3 linked regions of the Rhodoligotrophos defluvii genome follow. The protein of the gene in region 3 interacts with the protein of the main gene of each other region in a pairwise test. Links are inferred from orthologs where the notes say so. Each region holds a gene or a part of one and is shown on either strand. Other genes may lie near its edges. The genes, in order: sfsA, E4P09_RS09160 and E4P09_RS04940.

Evidence for each region.
Region 1: the proteins of E4P09_RS04940 (region 3) and sfsA interact in binary tests that used the Escherichia coli proteins (3 or more experiments, as listed by UniProt). The link is inferred for Rhodoligotrophos defluvii from one-to-one orthologs.
Region 2: the proteins of E4P09_RS04940 (region 3) and E4P09_RS09160 interact in binary tests that used the Escherichia coli proteins (3 or more experiments, as listed by UniProt). The link is inferred for Rhodoligotrophos defluvii from one-to-one orthologs.

The regions. Positions count from the first base shown.
Region 1 is NZ_SZZM01000005.1:195,559-198,658, reverse strand. The notes cover bases 57-3,003. They hold sfsA (DNA/RNA nuclease SfsA), read left to right. Parts: upstream 57-1,106; coding sequence 1,107-1,901; downstream 1,902-3,003. Other genes in these bases: radC (RadC family protein), read left to right, coding at 2,814-3,003; map (type I methionyl aminopeptidase), read left to right, coding at 1,936-2,769; E4P09_RS20030 (competence/damage-inducible protein A), read right to left, coding at 227-988; E4P09_RS20040 (SDR family oxidoreductase), read left to right, coding at 57-59. Outside these bases: more of E4P09_RS20040, read left to right, coding at 1-56; more of radC, read left to right, coding at 3,004-3,100. UniProt on the Escherichia coli protein: Binds to DNA non-specifically. Could be a regulatory factor involved in maltose metabolism.
Region 2 is NZ_SZZM01000002.1:7,719-10,654, reverse strand. Bases 76-2,858 are described here. They hold E4P09_RS09160 (sulfate/molybdate ABC transporter ATP-binding protein), read left to right. Parts: upstream 76-832; coding sequence 833-1,885; downstream 1,886-2,858. Other genes in these bases: E4P09_RS09150 (type 1 glutamine amidotransferase domain-containing protein), read right to left, coding at 2,615-2,858; E4P09_RS09155 (DUF805 domain-containing protein), read left to right, coding at 2,101-2,442; cysW (sulfate ABC transporter permease subunit CysW), read left to right, coding at 76-722. Outside these bases: more of cysW, read left to right, coding at 1-75; more of E4P09_RS09150, read right to left, coding at 2,859-2,936. UniProt on the Escherichia coli protein: Part of the ABC transporter complex CysAWTP involved in sulfate/thiosulfate import. Responsible for energy coupling to the transport system.
Region 3 is NZ_SZZM01000001.1:1,030,106-1,033,258, reverse strand. What follows is about bases 74-3,073. They hold E4P09_RS04940 (glutamate-5-semialdehyde dehydrogenase), read right to left. Parts: upstream 2,219-3,073; coding sequence 929-2,218; downstream 74-928. Other genes in these bases: proB (glutamate 5-kinase), read right to left, coding at 2,205-3,073; E4P09_RS04945 (nicotinate-nucleotide adenylyltransferase), read right to left, coding at 300-911. Outside these bases: rsfS (ribosome silencing factor), read right to left, coding at 1-58; more of proB, read right to left, coding at 3,074-3,153. UniProt on the Escherichia coli protein: Catalyzes the NADPH-dependent reduction of L-glutamate 5-phosphate into L-glutamate 5-semialdehyde and phosphate. The product spontaneously undergoes cyclization to form 1-pyrroline-5-carboxylate.

The sequences.
Region 1 (3,100 bases), on a different replicon or contig from region 3:
GCTATATCGTCGGCCAGAACATCCTGATCGACGGGGGCGTAGTCAACAGTACGTTCTAGACTAGGCTAGCCTGGCTGTGGATCTCGGCACGCCAGGTCTGGTGCGGACGGGGGGACTCGAACCCCCACCCTCTTGCGAGGAACGGATTTTAAGTCCGGTGCGTCTACCGATTCCGCCACGTCCGCACAGTCTTGCGCGCGATCATTTTCGGGCCTCACGTCGCGCGTTAACCCGCCTTATGGGGTGCTTCGCGTGCTGCTGCAAGAGAGGAAGCCATCGCGTTCACCGCATCCGCCGCCCGCCTGACCTCCATCGCATCGCGGCCGCGCACCACGATGCGCGTGCCGTAGACCCCATCCTCGAAGAAGGGATAGGAGCCGATCTGCACGCTAAGGAATGCCTCCTGGATCCGGCGCAAGGGCGCTGCCACGTCGCCCTCCTTCTCGCGCACCTCGATCATCTCGGAAATGATCGGCACGCCGGTATCGAGCGTGGGGGCCACTTGATCGAGCATGGCCTGCATGATCGCCGGCACCCCCGCCATCACGAAGACATTGCCGATGCGGAAGCCCGGCGCCTTGCTGACCGGGTTCGGAATGAGACTGGCGCCATGGGGAATGCGCGCCATACGCAGGCGCGCCTCGTTCAGCTCGTCCCGCGGGATCCGCTCGAGCAGCATCGAGACCGCCTCCTCGTTGATGGAAATGCCGGTGCCGAAGGCGCGCGCCACCGCATCCGCGGTGATGTCGTCATGGGTCGGACCGATCCCGCCTGTGGTGAAGACATAAGTATAACGGGCACGCAAGGCATCGAGCGCGGCCACGATCTCATCCTCGATGTCGGGCACGACCCGTGCTTCGCAAAGATCGATGCCGATGCGCGTCAGGTATTCCGCGATGTAGCCGAGATTCTTGTCCTTGGTGCGCCCGGACAGGATTTCGTCACCGATCACCAGAACCGCCGCGGTCACCCTCTCTGGCGTGCTCATGCGCTAAAGCCTCCATCCACCGCCCCATCGGAAGCAGATCGCACCGACTTGAGCAAGTACCCGATGCGCAGATCGGACATGTTGCGGCGTCGGTGCAAGCACCTTACGGTGCGGCGTCATGAAACTTCCCACGCCCCTCTATCGCGGCCGCCTGATCCGCCGCTACAAGCGCTTCCTTGCCGACGTCGTTCTCGACACCGGCGAGGTGGTCACCGCCCATTGCGCCAATCCAGGCTCGATGATGGGCCTGATCGCACCGGATACGGTGGTCTGGCTGACACGGTCTGGCGATCCCAGGCGCAAGCTCGCCTATTCCTGGCAGCTGCTTGAGCTCGCCTCACCTTTTACCGGCCGGGTGGGGATCAATACGGCAAATCCCAACCAGATTGCCGCGGAGGCGATTGCCGCAGGACTGATCCCCGAGCTTGCGGGCTATGACCGCATCCGGCGCGAGGTGCGCTACGGACGCAACAGCCGCATCGATCTCCTGTTGACATCTGGGCAACGGAAGCCGTGCTATGTGGAGGTGAAGAACGTGCACCTGTCACGCATGCCGGGACTGGCGGAGTTTCCCGACTGCGTGACGTCGCGGGGCGCGAAGCATCTGGTCGAGCTCGCGGACAGGGTGGCAGCCGGCGACAGGGCCGTCATGCTGTTTGTGGTGCAGCGGAACGATTGTCAGGCCTTCGCCCTGGCGGCCGATCTCGATCCGGCCTATGCGCGCGGGTTTTCAGAAGCGCGCAGCGCCGGCGTGGAATGCCTCGTCTATGACTGCAGGGTTGCGCTCGATGAAATTGTGATCAATCGCCGGTTGCCTTTTGAGGAACGAACCATCATTTCTGCAAGGGCCGAGGCTCCGCGCCAGGCTCAGGCTAGGCTTCGAGCCGCTCCGCGGGCCCGGGTTCCGACCTAGGTTCAAGTTGCGGCCTCGCACCAGGGTAAGCTCTATGGTCAGCTACGTCGACGCCACTATCGCGCCTGCCGTGAACACGGGCGAGATCAAGCTTTACCGCCCGGAGGATTTTGCCGGCATGCGCAAGGCTGGCCGGCTCGCGGCCGAAGCGCTCGACATGCTCACCGAATATGTGCAGCCGGGCGTCACGACGGCTTATCTCGACCGGCTGGCGCTTGAATTCACCCTGGACAACAATGCGGTCTCCGCCTCGCTGCAATATCGCGGCTTCACTAAGTCGATCTGCACCTCCATCAACCACGTGGTCTGCCATGGCATTCCCGGCGAGCGGCCGCTGCGGGAGGGCGACATCGTCAATATCGACGTGACGCTGATCGTCGATGGCTGGCATGGGGATACCAGCCGCATGTACGGGGTGGGCGAGGTTTCCCGCAAGGCCGAGCGGCTGATGGAGGTCACGCACAACGCGCTGATGAGAGGTGTCGCCGCGGTGCGTCCCGGGGCCACCACCGGGGATATCGGCCATGCCATCCAGACCTATGCGGAGGCCGAGCGCTGCAGCGTGGTGCGTGATTTCTGCGGTCATGGCCTCGGCCGCGTCTTCCATGACACGCCGAATATTCTGCATTATGGCCGCCCCGGCGAGGGCGTCCTATTGAAGCCCGGCATGTTCTTCACCATCGAGCCGATGATCAATCTCGGCCGGCCGCATGTAAAGATCCTTGCGGACGGCTGGACAGCGGTCACCCGCGACCGCTCGCTCTCCGCCCAGTTCGAGCACGCGGTGGGCGTGACCGAAACCGGCTGCGAGATCTTTACACTCTCCCCTAAAGGCTTGCATTGTCCCCCCTACACGGCCGGGAATTGAGCGGGTAGTCTTCCCCGGCCGCGACGGCAACGGGGGCTGGAGGCATGGCCGAGGAGCTGCAGGACGGGCAGCCACATTATGTGGGCCATCGCGAGCGGCTGCGGGAGCGGTTCCGCACGCGGGGCCCGGACAGCTTGGCCGATTACGAGCTCCTGGAACTCATTCTGTTCCGCTCCATGCCCCGGCGCGACACCAAGCCGGTGGCCAAGGCGCTCATCGACAAGTTCGGCACCTTTGCGGAAGTGTTCAGCGCCAAGCCCGAACGGCTCATGGAGGTGCCGGGGGTGGGCGAGAGCGTGGCCTTCGACATCAAGGTGCTGCAGGCGGCGGC
Region 2 (2,936 bases), on a different replicon or contig from region 3:
GCCAGGGCCTTGCGGCCTATATGGAGGCGATCACCGAGCCGGACACGCTGGCCGCCATCCGACTGACGCTGCTGGTGGCCGCCATCGCGGTGCCGGCCAATCTCGTCTTCGGCCTTGCCGCCTCATGGGCCATCGCCAAGTTCGAGTTCAAGGGCAAGAGCCTGCTCACCACCCTGATCGACCTGCCGTTCTCGGTCTCTCCCGTGATTTCGGGCATGATCTACGTGTTGCTGTTCGGGGCCCATGGCTATCTCGGGCCCTGGCTGCAGGAGCACGGGATCACCATCATCTTCGCGGTGCCGGGCATCGTGCTGGCGACGATCTTCGTCACTTTCCCGTTCGTTGCCCGCGAGCTGATCCCGCTGATGCAGGACCAGGGCAAGCAGGACGAGGAAGCCGCGCTATCCCTGGGCGCGCGGGGCTGGCAGACCTTTCTGTTCATCACCATTCCCAACGCAAAATGGGCCCTGCTCTACGGCGTGCTGCTCTGCAATGCGCGGGCGATGGGAGAGTTCGGCGCGGTTTCGGTGGTGTCGGGCCATATCCGGGGCGAGACGAACACCATGCCGCTGCATGTGGAAATCCTTTACAACGAGTATGCTTTTGTGGCGGCCTTTGCGGTGGCCTCGCTGCTGGCTTTGCTTGCGCTGGTGACGCTGGTGGTGAAAACATTCCTGGAATGGCGCTTTGCTGCCGAGCTGGCGGGCACGGTGCGGCACTGAGGATGGGCATTATGGCTGCTGATGCGATTGCGAACCCGTTCATTGCCGCCTTCGAGGCAGAAGCCACCGCGCAGCCGAAGCCGAAGGCTGCCGGCGCGTGGGGCCAGCCGATTGCCGTGACCGTGGAGGGGGTGCGCAAGTCGTTCGGCGACACGCCCGCCCTGCACGACGTTTCCCTGGCGATCAGGCCGGGCGAGCTCATCGCCCTGCTAGGGCCGTCCGGTTCCGGCAAGACCACGCTGCTGCGCATTCTGGGCGGGCTCGACGAGCCGAGTGGCGGCCGCGTTCTCTTCGGGGACGAGGATGCGCTGCGCTTGTCGGTGCAGGAACGCAATGTGGGCTTCGTCTTCCAGCATTACGCGCTGTTCCGCCATATGACCGTGCTGGACAACGTCGCCTTCGGCCTCAAGGTGAGGCCCGGGGGAACGCGTCCGTCACGGCGGGACATTCGCGAGCGCGCGCTCAATCTCATCCGCCTTGTTCAGCTCGAGGGGTTTGAGAAGCGCTATCCGGCGCAGCTCTCGGGCGGTCAGCGGCAGCGGGTGGCGCTGGCCCGCGCGCTGGCCATCGAGCCGCGCATCCTGCTGCTGGACGAGCCGTTCGGGGCGCTGGATGCCAAGGTGCGCAAGGACCTCAGGCGGTGGCTGCGCGAGCTGCATGACCAGACCGGCCATACCACGGTGTTCGTGACCCACGATCAGGACGAGGCTCTGGAACTCGCCGATCGGGTGGTGGTCATGAGCAATGGCCGCATCGAGCAGGTGGGCACGCCGGACGAAATCTATGACGAGCCCGCAACCGCCTTCGTCGCCGGGTTCATCGGCGAGGCGAGCCGATTCGTGGTCCAGGTGGAAAAGGGCGACGCCCTGCTGTATGAGCGGCCGATCAAGCTGCCGGTCGAGGTGCCCCGGGACGGGCGCTATACGGTTTTCGTGCGCCCGCAAGACATCCTGCTGGGGCCGAGATCGCCGGGCGACCTGCCGGGGGTGGTGCGCGCCATTCGCCGGCACGGGGCACTCCGGCGCGCGGAAATCGCGCTGGCCGACGGCTCGTCGGTGGTGGAAGCGGACTCTGCGGCCTTGATCAATCTGCGGGTCGGCCAGCAGGTCGGGCTGACCTTCAGCCGGGTCGCGCTGTTCCCTGCCGCCGAGGGGCAGAGGTGAGCAGGCGAAAAGCTCTTGAGCATTTCCGCTTTTCTTCGAATCGCGGAACCGCAGATCAAGGTCTTGCTTGGTCGCATTTTCTTCACGCGAACCGGTATCCACTTCGCTCGAAAAATGCTTAGGCTTCCAGGCAAAGGCCGAGCTGCTTCTCGCTGCGTTCTATAGAAGGTGAGCGCCAATGGATCGCATTCCAAGGTGGCGCTGGCGGAGGGGATATGACGTCGATCGATTGGAAGTTTCTGCTGCTCGATTACCAGGGACGGATCGGGCGGGCCTTGTGGTGGCTCGGCATGCTGGCCGTGCTCGTGCTGTCGTTCATCGGCTATCTGCTGTTTGGCTCCGATGGTCTGCTGGCCTATCTCACCAATCTCGTTCTCCTGTTCTTGACCCTCTGCATCCATATCAAGCGCTGCCACGACCGCGACCAGAGCGGCTGGTGGGTGCTGCTGCTGTTCATTCCCGTGGTCGGTTTCCTTTGGGCACTGATCAATCTCGGGCTGCTCGAAGGCACCCCCGGGCCGAACCGATTCGGCCCGGATCCGCTCGGGCGCGTGTAAGCGTCATCTCTGCGAACCGAAAGCCGGTCAAGGGAACAGGTGCTTTCCACCTCATCCCGCCAGCCTTCGGCTCGGGATCATGCGCTGCTCATGCGGCGGCCACGCGCGCGCCTCAGCCTTACCGGCTTGCCGGTCCCCGGCTGGCCGGGGGCCGACTGGCCGGAGCGAGGCCTCACTCTGCTGCCTGCGAGGAGGCGCTCTGCCGCTGCATGTGGCGCCCCTCGAGGATCTCCTCGGCGATCTTGTTGGAGAAGGCCTCCAGATCTCCCGGGTTGCGGCTGGTGATAATGCCCTGGTCCGTAACCACAGGCTGGTCGACCCATTGGGCACCGGCATTCAGCATGTCGGTCTTGATCGACTTGTAGGAGGTGGCCTTGCGATTCTTGATGATGCCGGTCTCGATCAAGAGCCAGGGGCCATGGCACACGGCCGCGATCACCTTCTTCTGGCGGTCGAAATCACGGATCAGCGCCAGGACTCGTTCGTTGATCCGC
Region 3 (3,153 bases):
CATCAAGTGAATCGCGAACCTCGGCCACCAGTTTCGAAATACTGCCTTCGGGCAGCACTCCAGTTTCCACACGATGCACGGCATCGTATCCATCTGCACGAACTGTCAGAGCTATGATCCTTTCCCGGCGTCAGCGCCCGATTCGCGCAATCAGGCGCCACGGTTCCACGACACGATAGGTTACGCACGCGTTAACGCCACGATCTTCAACCTCGTTCTGACTCTGTTAGATTAGCGCCCTTCGTTCGATGTGCAATAGGCCGGCTGCAACACAAGCGCCGAATAGAGCCGCACTGTTTCTATTTTGCTGCCGGGCGGCGGCGCAGGGCCGTGGAGCTGTCGGAGCGGCGGGGAATGGGAATGAAGCACCAGGCGGGCGTTGGATGGCCAGGCAAGGCGGCGCTGTCGCTGGCGTCCAGCCGGAACGGCGCGAGCCGTTGCGCCGCCGGCGAATGCAAGGCTTGCAGAGTGTAGCCAGGGCGGTCGAACACGGCGAGCGGCAGCGCCTGGGGAATCCGCAGCCAGTTGTGCCAGCGGTGCAGGGTCGCGAAGCTGTCGGCGCCCATCACCCAGGCGAAACGGGCGCGAGCCAGCAACGGCCGCAGCGCGCGCAAGGTGGCGGCGGTGTTGGTGGTACCAAGCTGCCGTTCGAAAGTCATGATCTTGATCCTGGGATGATGGACCAGCTTGCGAGAAAGCGCGACACGGCGCTCGAAATCGTCGGTTTCGGATGGGTCCTTCAGGGGGTTCTGAGGCGAGACCAGCCACCAGAGCTCATCGAGGCGCAGGCGTTTCAAGGCCTCATTCGCAATGGCCAGATGGCCGGCATGGGCGGGATTGAAGGAGCCACCGAAGATGCCGATGCGCATGCCGGGGCTGACCGCGGGGAACGGCAGGGGGAGACGGCTCATGCCAGGTCAGGCCCTGCTCAAGGGCGAGTCTGGCCGCTGCCGCGGACCACGTATTTGAACGTGGTCAGCTGCTCCACGCCCACGGGGCCACGCGCATGCAGCTTGCCGGTGGCGATGCCGATCTCTGCCCCCATGCCGAATTCGCCGCCATCGGCGAATTGCGTGGAGGCATTGTGCAGCACGATGGCGCTGTCCACCGCGCCGAGGAAATGCTCGGCTGTGGCCTCGTCATCGGTGATGATCGCGTCCGTATGCTGCGAGCCGTAGCGGGCGATATGGTCGATGGCCGCGTCGACCCCATCCACGACCCGCATGGACACGATGGCATCGAGATATTCGGTGGACCAGTCCGCTTCGGTGGCAGGCCTCACGCGAGGGTCGGCCGCCCGCGTTTCGCGGCAGCCGCGCACCTCGCAGCCGGATTGGATCAGGGTTTCGATCAGCGGCTTGAGGTGGCGGTCGGCGCCGGCACGGTCGACCAGCAGGGTTTCAGCGGCGCCGCAAATGCCGGTGCGGCGCATCTTGGCGTTGAGCACCACGTCGCGGGCCATCTTCGGATCGGCCGCCTTGTCCACATAAACGTGGCAGATGCCCTCGAGATGGCTGAATACGGGTACACGCGCCTCGGCCTGAACCCGGGCGACCAGGCTCTTGCCGCCGCGGGGGATGATCAGGTCGATATTGCCGTCGAGGCCGGCCAGCATCATGCCGACCGCCGCGCGGTCGCTGCTGGGCACCAGCTGAATGGCGGCGCGCGGCAGCCCCGCCTTTGCGAGACCTGCGGCCAGGCAATCGGCTATGGCGCGGCTGCTTTCGAAGCTGTCGGAGCCGCCGCGCAGAACGGCGGCATTTCCCGCCTTCAGGCAGAGCGCGCCGGCATCTGCCGTCACATTAGGGCGGCTCTCATAGATCACGCCGATCACACCGATGGGCGTCCTTACCCTGGAGATGGCGAGGCCATTGGGCCGGGTCCATTCGGCGATGGTCTCTCCCACCGGGTCGGGAAGCGCTGCGATCTCCTCGAGCCCGCGGGCCATGGCCTCGATGCGTGCCTCGGTGAGCTGCAGGCGGTCGAGGAAGGACGGCGCCAGCTTTGCGGCCTTGGCTCGCCCCATATCGGCGTCGTTGGCCGCCAGAATGGCTGTTTGGGCGGCGCGGATCTCGGCCGCCATGCCGAGGAGCGCCATATTCTTCGCGCTGGTCGGCGTGCGCGCCAGCACGGCCGCGGCCGCCCGCGTCGCCTGTCCAATCTCGGCCATGGACGCCGCAAGCGAAGGCGTGTCTGCGGCCACCTCAGCCAGCTTCATGATGCAAGCTCCCAATGATGACGAGATCGTCGCGGTGCACCATCTCGTCGCGACCGCGCCAGCCGAGTCGCTGCTCGATCTCGTGGCTGCGGGCGCCGGCAATGCGCTCCGCCTCGTCCCGGTCGTAGGCAACCAGGCCGCGCGCGATCTCTACCCCCGACAAGGCACAGATGCTTACTGTATCGCCCCGCGCGAAGGATCCGTCCACCCGTTTCACGCCGGCGGGCAGGAGGCTGCGGCCATCAAGCAGCGCGTTGACCGCGCCCTGATCCACGATCAGCCTGCCGGCGGGCTCGAGCGCGCCGGCAATCCACCGCTTGCGCGAGGCAACCGGTGATGCGCTGGACAGGAACCAGGTGCACGGCGCCCCGGCATCGATGCGGCGCAAGGGATTTAGGTGGCGGCCGGAGGCGATCACCATATGCGCGCCGGCACCGACGGCGATGCGCGCGGCCTCGATCTTGGTGATCATTCCGCCGGAGCCGACGCCGCTCACCGGCTTGCCGGCCATAGCCATGATCTCGGGCGTGATCTCGTGCACTTCGGCGACCAACCGCGCGTCGGCGCCGGCGCCGGGGGCAGCGGTATAAAGGCCGTCCACATCCGACAGCAGCACCAGGCAATCGGCCGACATCATGCTGCTGACCCGGGCGGCGAGGCGGTCATTGTCGCCATAGCGGATCTCGGTGGTGGCCACCGTGTCATTCTCGTTGATGACCGGTACGGCGCCCTGCTTGAGCAGCGTGCCGACGGTGGAGCGCGCGTTGAGATAGCGGCGGCGCTCTTCCGTGTCCTTGAGGGTGAGCAGGATCTGGGCCGCCACATAGCCGTGCTCGGCCAGGATCTGCTGATAAGCCCGGGCCAGCGCGATCTGGCCGACGGCGGCAGCCGCTTGGCTTTCGGCCAATTTCAGCGGGCGCTTCGGCAGGCCGAGG